4 regions of the Streptacidiphilus jeojiensis genome follow, and region 3 is predicted to be linked to each of the others. Evidence: riboswitches for the same ligand, from Rfam matches in the RefSeq annotation. Region 3 holds a riboswitch; each other region holds the start of a gene.
What was found. A riboswitch is a leader RNA that binds a small molecule or an ion and turns the genes downstream of it on or off. The one in region 3 is predicted to bind S-adenosylmethionine.
Positions count from the first base shown of each region.

Region 1: linked by a shared signal. The riboswitch ahead of ABUW04_RS16865 (putative leader peptide) and the one ahead of thrC (threonine synthase) in region 3 are both predicted to bind S-adenosylmethionine.
Region 2: linked by a shared signal. The riboswitch ahead of ABUW04_RS37420 (aminotransferase class V-fold PLP-dependent enzyme) and the one ahead of thrC (threonine synthase) in region 3 are both predicted to bind S-adenosylmethionine.
Region 4: linked by a shared signal. The riboswitch ahead of ABUW04_RS20725 (GNAT family N-acetyltransferase) and the one ahead of thrC (threonine synthase) in region 3 are both predicted to bind S-adenosylmethionine.

Region 1 covers NZ_JBEUKS010000005.1:409,982-412,173, reverse strand. Annotated here, with positions in the region: gene ABUW04_RS16875 (LLM class flavin-dependent oxidoreductase) at 1-518, opposite strand, end outside; gene ABUW04_RS16870 (putative leader peptide) at 715-783, opposite strand; SAM riboswitch class IV at 816-926, opposite strand; SAM riboswitch class IV at 1,106-1,216, shown strand; gene ABUW04_RS16865 (putative leader peptide) at 1,228-1,332, shown strand; gene ABUW04_RS16860 (amino acid ABC transporter permease) at 1,446-2,192, shown strand, end outside.
Region 2 covers NZ_JBEUKS010000020.1:124,351-126,542, reverse strand. Annotated here, with positions in the region: gene trpD (anthranilate phosphoribosyltransferase) at 1-803, shown strand, start outside; SAM riboswitch class IV at 871-1,005, shown strand; gene ABUW04_RS37420 (aminotransferase class V-fold PLP-dependent enzyme) at 1,058-2,192, shown strand, end outside.
Region 3 covers NZ_JBEUKS010000010.1:238,898-241,089, reverse strand. Annotated here, with positions in the region: gene ABUW04_RS26850 (glucosyl-3-phosphoglycerate synthase) at 1-644, opposite strand, end outside; SAM riboswitch class I at 844-989, shown strand; gene thrC (threonine synthase) at 1,007-2,192, shown strand, end outside.
Region 4 covers NZ_JBEUKS010000007.1:193,170-195,361, forward strand. Annotated here, with positions in the region: gene ABUW04_RS20720 (M20/M25/M40 family metallo-hydrolase) at 1-302, opposite strand, end outside; gene ABUW04_RS20725 (GNAT family N-acetyltransferase) at 299-1,024, opposite strand; SAM riboswitch class IV at 1,091-1,219, opposite strand; gene crcB (fluoride efflux transporter CrcB) at 1,318-1,686, opposite strand; gene ABUW04_RS20735 (DUF190 domain-containing protein) at 1,686-2,087, opposite strand; gene ABUW04_RS20740 (fluoride efflux transporter FluC) at 2,156-2,192, opposite strand, start outside.

The DNA.
Region 1 (2,192 bases), on a different contig from region 3:
TCGTCGAACAGCTCGCCGACCAGGGCCTGGACCTCGGGGCGCTCGAAGTCCTCGAAGGTGAACGGCGGCAGCGTCCGGCGCCCGAAGAGCTCGGCCTCGTGCGGGCGTCCCGACACCTGGACCCGTACCCCGCCGCGTCCGCTGCTGACGAAGTCGAGGGTGGCGATCGCCTTGGAGATGTGGAACGGCTCGGTGTGGGTGACCGTGGCGGTCGGCACCAGGCCGATGTGCCGGCTGAGCGGGGCGATCCGGGCGGCGGTCAGCACCGCGTCCAGCCGCCCGCGGACCTGGTCGGTGCGCCGGTCCGGGGCGAAGGTCTCGGCCGACTGGAGGCCCAGGGAGTCCTCGATGGTGACGAAGTCCAGCAGTCCGCGCTCGGCCTCGGCGACGAGGTCCGCCCAGTACGCCGCGGTGAAGAGCCCCTCGGGCCGGGCGTCGGGCAGCCGCCAGGCGGCGGGGTGCCAACCCGTGCCGTCGAGGGCGACGGCCAGATGGAGGGCGGGGTGTGGGAGAGGCATGGGGGAGATCGCTTCCTGCTCGATTGGGGCCCGATGGTGCGGCGGGCATGCCGAGGGGGACCCGCGCCGGGGCGGCCCGGGGCGGAGTCGGCGGGAGGGAGGGTGCTTCAGCGAGAGGACCGCTGCAGCGGGAGAGGTGCTTCGGAGCGGTGGCCGGAGGTACGGCGGCGCAGCGCCCGTCGAGCGGGGGTGCTGCTCAGGCGGCCGGACAGAGGGCGCTGGCGATGCGCTGAAGATCGATATGGCGACGCGAGTACGTGCCCACTGGTTGACGCACTGCTCTCACCTCCGGTTCAGCTTGCGCGCTTACAGGACTGCGCCGTCCTGTCGGGTCGTCACCTGGAGCACCCCGCCGCGTCGGAGGGTTGCTGGTCAGCCAGCCAGGGCTTGTTGCTGACGCTCGTAACCTGCTCACACGCTAACTCCGGATGGGCGTCGAACACAATCCCCAGTGATCGACTGGGGATGGCCGAGGAGGTCCGCGGAGGTCCGGGGGAGGCCCGGGGCCGCTCCAGCGAGCCTCCAGCGAATCTCCACCGAACCGATAGGCATTGTCTAAATGCGCCGGACGGGTTACCGTGATCCCTGGTTATGAGCGTCAGCGTCAAGCCCTGGCTGGCTGACCGGCAACCCTCCGACGCGGCGGGGTGCTCCAGGTGACGACCCGACGGGACGCCACAGTCCTGTAAGCGCGAGATCGAAAGCGGAGGTGAGAGCAGTGCGTCGAGCAGTAGCCGGAACGTACTCGCGTCGCCACGTCGATCTGCTGCGGGTGAGCAGTGCCCTGTGTCCGGGGACGTGCGCGGTCCGCTGACCGCACCCTTCTCTCCCTGCCTTCATTCCCGGCACCTGTCACCCCATTCACGCCCTCCCGCCGTGCCTCCACGGCGCGCTGCGGCGTTCTCACGGGACGGAACCCACACCCCCATGAGCAGTCCGGACACCTCTGCGCGCACTGCCGTCGCGCCCGAGCCTCCCCCTCCGGTCACCGACGACCGCCCGCTGCACCAGCGCCCCGAGGACGGGCAGCTGCTCGCCGCGAAGCTGGTCCCGCTGCGCCGCCCCGGCCAGTGGATCTCAGCTCTCGCCCTGCTCGTCCTGCTGGCCATGTTCGTCCACACCCTGCTGACCAACAAGCGGTTCCAGTGGGACGTGGTCGGCAGTTACTTCCTCAACGGCTCGATCGTGAACGGCCTGGTCCTGACGCTGTGGTTGACCGCGGCGGTGATGGCGACCGGCTATCTGCTCGGCATCGGCGTGGCGGTCATGAGGCTGTCCGGCAATCCGGTGCTGCGCTCGGTCAGCTTCGGCTTCGTCTGGCTGGTCCGCTCGGTCCCGCCGCTGGTCCAGCTGCTCTTCTGGTACGAACTCGCCTCGCTGTACCCGCAGTTGTCGCTCGGCATCCCGTTCGGGCACGAGTTCGCGACGGTGCGGACGGCCCACCTGTTCAGCGGGATCCTCGCTGCCTTCGTCGGCCTGACCCTGGACGTGGCGGCCTTCGCTTCCGAGATCGTCAGGGGCGGCATCCTCTCCGTGGAGCACGGCCAGACCGAGGCCGCCGAGGCGCTCGGCCTCGGCCGGGCCAGGATCTTCCGCAGGATCGTGCTGCCGCAGGCGATGCCGGCGATCATCCCGGCCACCGGCAACCTGCTCATCGGGATGCTGAAGGCGACC
Region 2 (2,192 bases), on a different contig from region 3:
GGGCCGTGGACATCGTCGGCACCGGTGGCGACCGGGCCAAGACCGTCAACATCTCCACCATGTCGGCGATCGTCGCGGCCGGCGCGGGCGCGCTGGTGGTCAAGCACGGCAACCGGGCCGCCTCCTCCGCGAGCGGAGCCACCGACGTGCTGGAGAAGCTCGGCGTCAATCTGGAGCTGACCCCGCGTCGGGTGGCCGAGGTCGCCGTCGAGGCCGGGATCACCTACTGCCCGGCCCCGGTGTTCCACCCCTCGATGCGGCACGCCGGGCCGGCCCGGGTCGGTCTGGGCGTCCCCACCGCGTTCAACCTGCTCGGCCCGCTGACCAACCCGGCCCGGGTCGGCGCCAACGCCGTGGGCTGCTTCGACACCAGGATGGCCGGCCTGATCGCCGGCGTGCTGGCCCGCCGCGGCGCCTCCGCGCTGGTGTTCCGCGGCGACGACGGCCTGGACGAGCTGACCGTGACCGGGACCTCCACGGTGTGGCAGGTCCGCGACGGCGAGGTGGAGCAGAGCCGGTTCGACCCGCGGGACGTCGGCATCACCCCGGTCGGCATCGAGGCGCTGCGCGGGGCCGACGCCGCCCACAACGCCGAGGTGGCCCGCCGGGTGCTGGCCGGGGAGCAGGGCCCGGTCCGGGACGCGGTGCTGCTCAACTCGGCCTCGGCCCTGGTCGCCCTGGACCAGACCGACGCACCGCTGACCGAGCAGCTGGCGGCGGCGATGAAGCGCACCGCGGAGTCGATCGACTCCGGCGCGGCCGCCGCGGTGCTGGAGCGCTGGGCTGCGGCGACGCACAGGTAGTCCGGGCGGTCCCACATGCCGGACGGGGGTTCGCCCACAGGGCGGACCTCTGGCATAGTTCTCACCAGGTCACGAGTGACAGCGCGCGGTTCACGACCGCTGCAGCCCCGGCTTGCTGTCCGGCAACCCTCCGTCCGTGGCGGGGTGCCTCCGGGTGACGACCAGGCCCTTCGGCAACAATGCCGTGGGGCAAGCGCGGATCCCTTCCGATCAGGCCTTGCGCCGGGGATCCACTGGATGCCCTGGAGGGGTCTGTGTCGGCGTACCCGAATACTTCCACCGTCTGTCAGCCGCTTGCGGTCCTCGGCCGCGATGTCGAGGTCCCGCTGGTCAGCGGTGCCAAGGTGACCTACGCCGCGCTCGACTACGCCGCCAGCGCGCCGGCCCTGCAGCGGGTCTGGGACGACGTCGCCGCCTACGCCCCCTACTACGGCAGCGTGCACCGCGGCGCCGGGTACCTCTCGCAGCTGTCCACCGACCTGTTCGAGCAGAGCCGGGCCACCGTCGCCGAGTTCCTGGACCTGCGCGAGGACGACCAGGTGGTCTTCACCCGGGCCACCACCGACTCGCTGAACCTGCTGGCCGGCGTGCTGCCGACCGGGACCGAGGTGTTCGCCTTCGAGACCGAGCACCACGCCTCACTGCTGCCCTGGCGCAGGGACGGACTGACCGTCAGCTACCTGCGCGCCCCGCGCTCGCCCGAGGAGGCCGTGGCGGCGCTGGACGAGGCGCTGGCCGCCACCACGGCCGGGCCGCGGCTGGTGTGTGTGACCGGGGCGTCCAATGTCACCGGGGAGATCTGGCCGGTCCGCGAGCTGGCCGCGACCGCGCACCGGCACGGCGCGCGGATCGTCCTGGACGCCGCCCAGCTCGCTCCGCACCACCCGGTCTCGGTCCGCGAGCTGGACGTCGACTGGGTCGCCTTCTCCGGGCACAAGCTCTACGCCCCCTTCGGCGCCGGAGTGCTGGCCGGCCGCAGCGACTGGCTGGACGCCGCCGAGCCGTACCTGGCCGGTGGCGGCGCCAGCCGTACCGTGGCCAGGGAGGCCGACGGCTCGGTGGCGGTGGAGTGGCACCGCGGTCCGCAGCGGCACGAGGCCGGTTCGCCGAACGTCGTCGGCGCCTACGCCATCGCCTCCGCCTGCCGGGCGCTCGGCGAGGCCGGCTTCGACGCGCTGGTGGCCAGGGAGCGGTTCCTGATCGACCGGCTGCGGGCCGGGCTGGCCGGGATTCCGCAGGTCAGGGTGTTGACCCTGTTCGGCGAGGAGCACCCGCGGGTGGGTGTGCTGTCCTTCGTCGTGCAGGACTGGAACAGCTCGCACTTCTCCGCGGCGCTGTCCGCGGAGTACGGCATCGGGGTGCGGGACGGGCTGTTCTGCGCGCACCCGC
Region 3 (2,192 bases):
AAGGGCAGCCGCTCCAGCAGGCTGCGCCGGGCCGCGTACTCGCCGCCGAGCGGCTGGACGAAGCCGGCCAGCAGCGGCCAGTAGAGGTTCAGCAGCGGGCGGGCGACCAGCTCGGTGACCCGGCCGCCGCCGGCCGGGATGCTGCCGGTGTCGGTCTCCAGCGGCCGGTCGTACATCGCCTTGACGAAGGCCACGTCCGGGTCGGTGAGCAGCGGTCCGATGATCCCGGAGACGAAGGCGGGGTCGAACTCGCGCAGGTCGGCGTCGATGAAGCAGACCAGGTCGCCGCTGGTCACCAGCAGTGAGCGCCAGAGCACCTCGCCCTTGCCGGGCACGGCGGGCAGCTCGGGGAGCACCGAGTCCCGGTGCACCACCGTCGCCCCGGCGTCGGCCGCGGCCTGCGCGGTGCGGTCGGTGGATCCGGAGTCGACCACGACCAGCTCGTCCACCAGCGGCACGGCCTCCATCAGCTCGCGGCGGATCGCGGCGACGATCCCGCCGACGGTGGCCTCCTCGTCCAGCGCGGGCAGCACCACGCTGACGGTGGTGCCGCCGGCCTGCTTGGCGGCCAGCAGGTCCGGCAGCGGTCGGTCGGCGGCCGTCCAGGAGCGGCGGCGCAGCCAGTCGGCGACCTCGTCAAGCACAGGACTCCTCGGGTGGTGGCACCGGAACTCCGGTGGTGCCGGGTGTCTCGCCTCGCGGACAGCCAGTGATCGGTGGGCGGGGCTTCGGTTACAGTCTTGGGGACGACACGTTGCCGCCGCACGGCGGGTCTAACCGTTGTCACCACAAATGCCTTCCGGGCAGCGTCCGCAGCGAGCTGCGGAGCCCGGATCGCCATAGAGCTCATCCAGAGGGACTGAGGGAACGGCCCGTTGAAGTCCCGGCAACCCTCCTGCCAGCAAAGCCGCAGCTCAAGCTGTTGAGGCCCTGGTGGGGAAGGTGCCAATTCCGTCCTGCGGCGAGACGCGCCGCGGGGAAGATGAGGAGAGAGGGCCTCGCCATCATGGCTGCTGTAACCACCGAGTCCGTTGTGACCGCCGAATCCTTCGGACCCGCCGTCGCGCTGTCCTGCCGGGAGTGCGGCGCGCGTACCGCACTCGCTCCGGACTTCGCCTGTATCGAGTGCTTCGGACCCCTCGAGGTGGCCTACGAGCTGCCCACCGGTGACCCCGAGGCACTGCGCGCCCGCATCGAGGCGGGCCCCACCAACATCTGGCGCTACGCGCCGCTGCTGCCGGTCCCCGCCGACGTCGCCTCCCGGCCCAACCTGAACCCCGGCTGGACCAAGCTGGTCAAGGCCGACAACCTGGCCCGCGAGCTGGGCGTCACCGGCGGCCTGTACGTCAAGGACGACTCCGGCAACCCCACCCACTCCTTCAAGGACCGGGTGGTCGCGATCGCCGTCGAGGCGGCCCGCACCTTCGGCTTCACCACCCTCTCCTGCTCCTCCACCGGCAACCTGGCCGGCGCGGTCGGCGCGGCCGCCGCCAGGACCGGGCTGCGCTCGTGCGTGTTCATCCCGCACGACCTGGAGCAGGGCAAGATCGTGATGGCTGCGGTGTACGGCGGCGAGCTGGTCGGCATCGAGGGCAACTACGACGACGTGAACCGCTTCTGCTCGGAGCTGATCGGCGACCCGGCCGGCGAGGGCTGGGGCTTCGTCAACGTCAACCTGCGCCCCTACTACGGCGAGGGCTCCAAGACCCTGGCGTACGAGATCTGCGAGCAGCTGGGCTGGCGGCTGCCGGACCAGATCGTGATCCCGATCGCCTCGGGCTCGCAGCTGACGAAGATCGACAAGGGGCTCAAGGAGCTGATCGCCCTCGGCCTGGTCGAGGACAAGCCGTACAAGATCTTCGGGGCCCAGGCCGAGGGCTGCTCCCCGGTCTCGGTGGCCTTCAAGGCCGGCCATGACGTGATCCGGCCGCAGAAGCCCGACACCATCGCCAAGTCGCTGGCCATCGGCAACCCGGCCGATGGCCCCTACGTCCTGGACATCTGCCGGCGCACCGGCGGCGCGGTCGAGGATGTGAACGACGAGCAGGTGGTGGACGCGATCAAGCTGCTGGCCCGCACCGAGGGCATCTTCGCCGAGACCGCCGGCGGGGTGACGGTCGGCGTGCTGCAGAAGCTGATCAAGAACGGGCTGCTCGACCCGACCGCCGAGACCGTGGTCCTCAACACCGGCG
Region 4 (2,192 bases), on a different contig from region 3:
GGGTGGACCGACCACTCGCCGGGATCCGCCGGGACCACGTCGAGGTGGCCGTGGACCAGCAGCGCGCCGCGCCTGGGGTCCGCACCCGCCAGCCGGGCCACCACATTGCCGCGGCCGCGGGCTCCGGACTCGACGTAGGTGGTCTCGTAACCGACCTCGGCGAGCTTGGCGGCGACGTACTCGGCCGCCGCGCGCTCGGTCCCCACGGCGGCCGGGTCGCCGCTGTTGCTGGTGTCGATCGCGATCAACTCACTGGCCAGGGACACCACTTCGGACACGGCTGAGATCTCCGCAGAGCTCACGCCAGCGCCTCCGCGGCCTCGGCCGGGATCCGGACGGCCATGAAACGCACCTCGCGGCGCTGCCGGAACCCGAGCGACTTGTAGAGCCGGATGGCGTTGGTGTTGCTCGCGGCGGCGTGCAGGAACGGGGTCTCCCCGCGGGCCCGGATGCCGTGCGCGACGGCCAGCACCAGCCGGCCGGCAAGGCCCTGGCCGCGGTGGCTGTCGGCGGTGCAGACCGCGCTGATCTCGGTCCAGCCCGGCGGGTGCAGCCGCTCGCCGGCCATCGCCACCAGCCGCCCCTCGCGGCGGATGCCGAGGTAGCTGCCCATCTCGACGGTGCGCGGCAGGAACGGACCCGGCTTGGCCTGCTCCACCAGGGCCAGCATCTCCGGGACGTCGTCCGGCCCCAGCCGGACCGCCTCGTCGTCCGGGGCCGCGGCGACTCCGTCGTCGACCAGCTGGACACCGGGCAGGTCCATCACCGTCTCCCAGTCGGCCGGCGGCGCGCCCGCCATCCCGGCCACCGGCACCACCGCGCCCGGCCCCATCAGCGCGGCCACATCGCGCCAGGTCTGCTCGTCGGGCTCGTCCGGCAGCGCCACGAAGACCGTGACGTCGGCGGGGTAGCGGAGCACCTCCCCCTTCCGCTCCGCGAAGTGCGCGTGCGGTCCGAGCAGCGAGGCCCGGGCCGGATTGTCCAGCGGATGGGCGGCGGCGCTGTCTGGGGATTCTGCGGGCATGGCAGGAAGCCTCTCCGGTCATGGCGGTCGGTGGTCGTACCGCCGGGTTCGACGGGACACCGGCGGGCTTCGCGCTTACAGGACCCCTCGCACCTACCGGACCGGGGCGTCCTGTCGGGTCATCACCTGGAGCACCCCACCGCGGACGAGGGTTGCCGGTCAGCAAGCCAGGGCTTGACGCTGACACTCATGACCACAGATCACGGTAACCGCTCCGCCCAGTCCGGGCAATCCCCACTCAGCCAGTGGACATTGCCCGCTCCGGCGCAGGTCGGAGCGGGATCGGAGCCGGGTCAGAGCCAGGTCAGCAGCCCGTAGCCCAGCGCCGCCGCGGCCAGGCCCAGGCCCAGGCTGCCGACGGCGTTCAGCCCGGCCTCGGCCAGCGAGCCGTCCTCCATCAGCCGCACCGTCTCGTAGGAGAAGGTGGAGAAGGTGGTGAACCCGCCGCACACCCCGGTGCCCAGCAGCAGGCCGAGGTCGGGCACCAGGTGGTGGTGCGCGGACGCGGCGCCCAGGGCGCCGAGGACGAAGGACCCGGTGACATTGATGACCAGGGTGCCCCAGGGGAAGACGCTGTCATGGCGCCGCTGCACGGCCCGGTCGGTCAGGAAGCGCAGCGGCGCGCCGACCATCCCGCCGAGGAAGACCATCAGGACCGGCATCAGGGCTCCCTCGCCGTCGTGGCCGACGGATCGGCGGGCGGGTCGGCGGGCGGGTCGGCGGGCGGGTCCGCCGGCGGATCGGCCGGGGCGACGACCTCGACCTCCTCGACGGTGACCAGACTGTGCGGGCTGATCCGGCGCAGCGTGGGCAGGAAGCCGCGGATCCGCTCCGGGGTGTCGATGATCACCACCAGCAGCGGCAGGCTGTCGGCCAGGTCCAGCAGCCGGGAGGTGTGCACGATCCGGGAGTTGCGGCCGAAGCCCTCCATCCCCCGGAAGACGCCGGCCCCGGCCAGCCCGGCGCGGTGCGCCCGGTGCACGATCTCGGTGTAGACCGGACGGTGCTGGAACTGCTCGCCGTCGGCCAGGTGCACGGTCAGCCGCAGGGCCGTCCCGGTCAGTTCCTCGCGCGGCTCGGCCGACCGGTCCTCGTCCCGGTCGTGGTCCCGGCGGCGGTGCAGCAACGGGCTCATCTGGACACTCCTTCGGCTTCGGCGGAGGGCTCC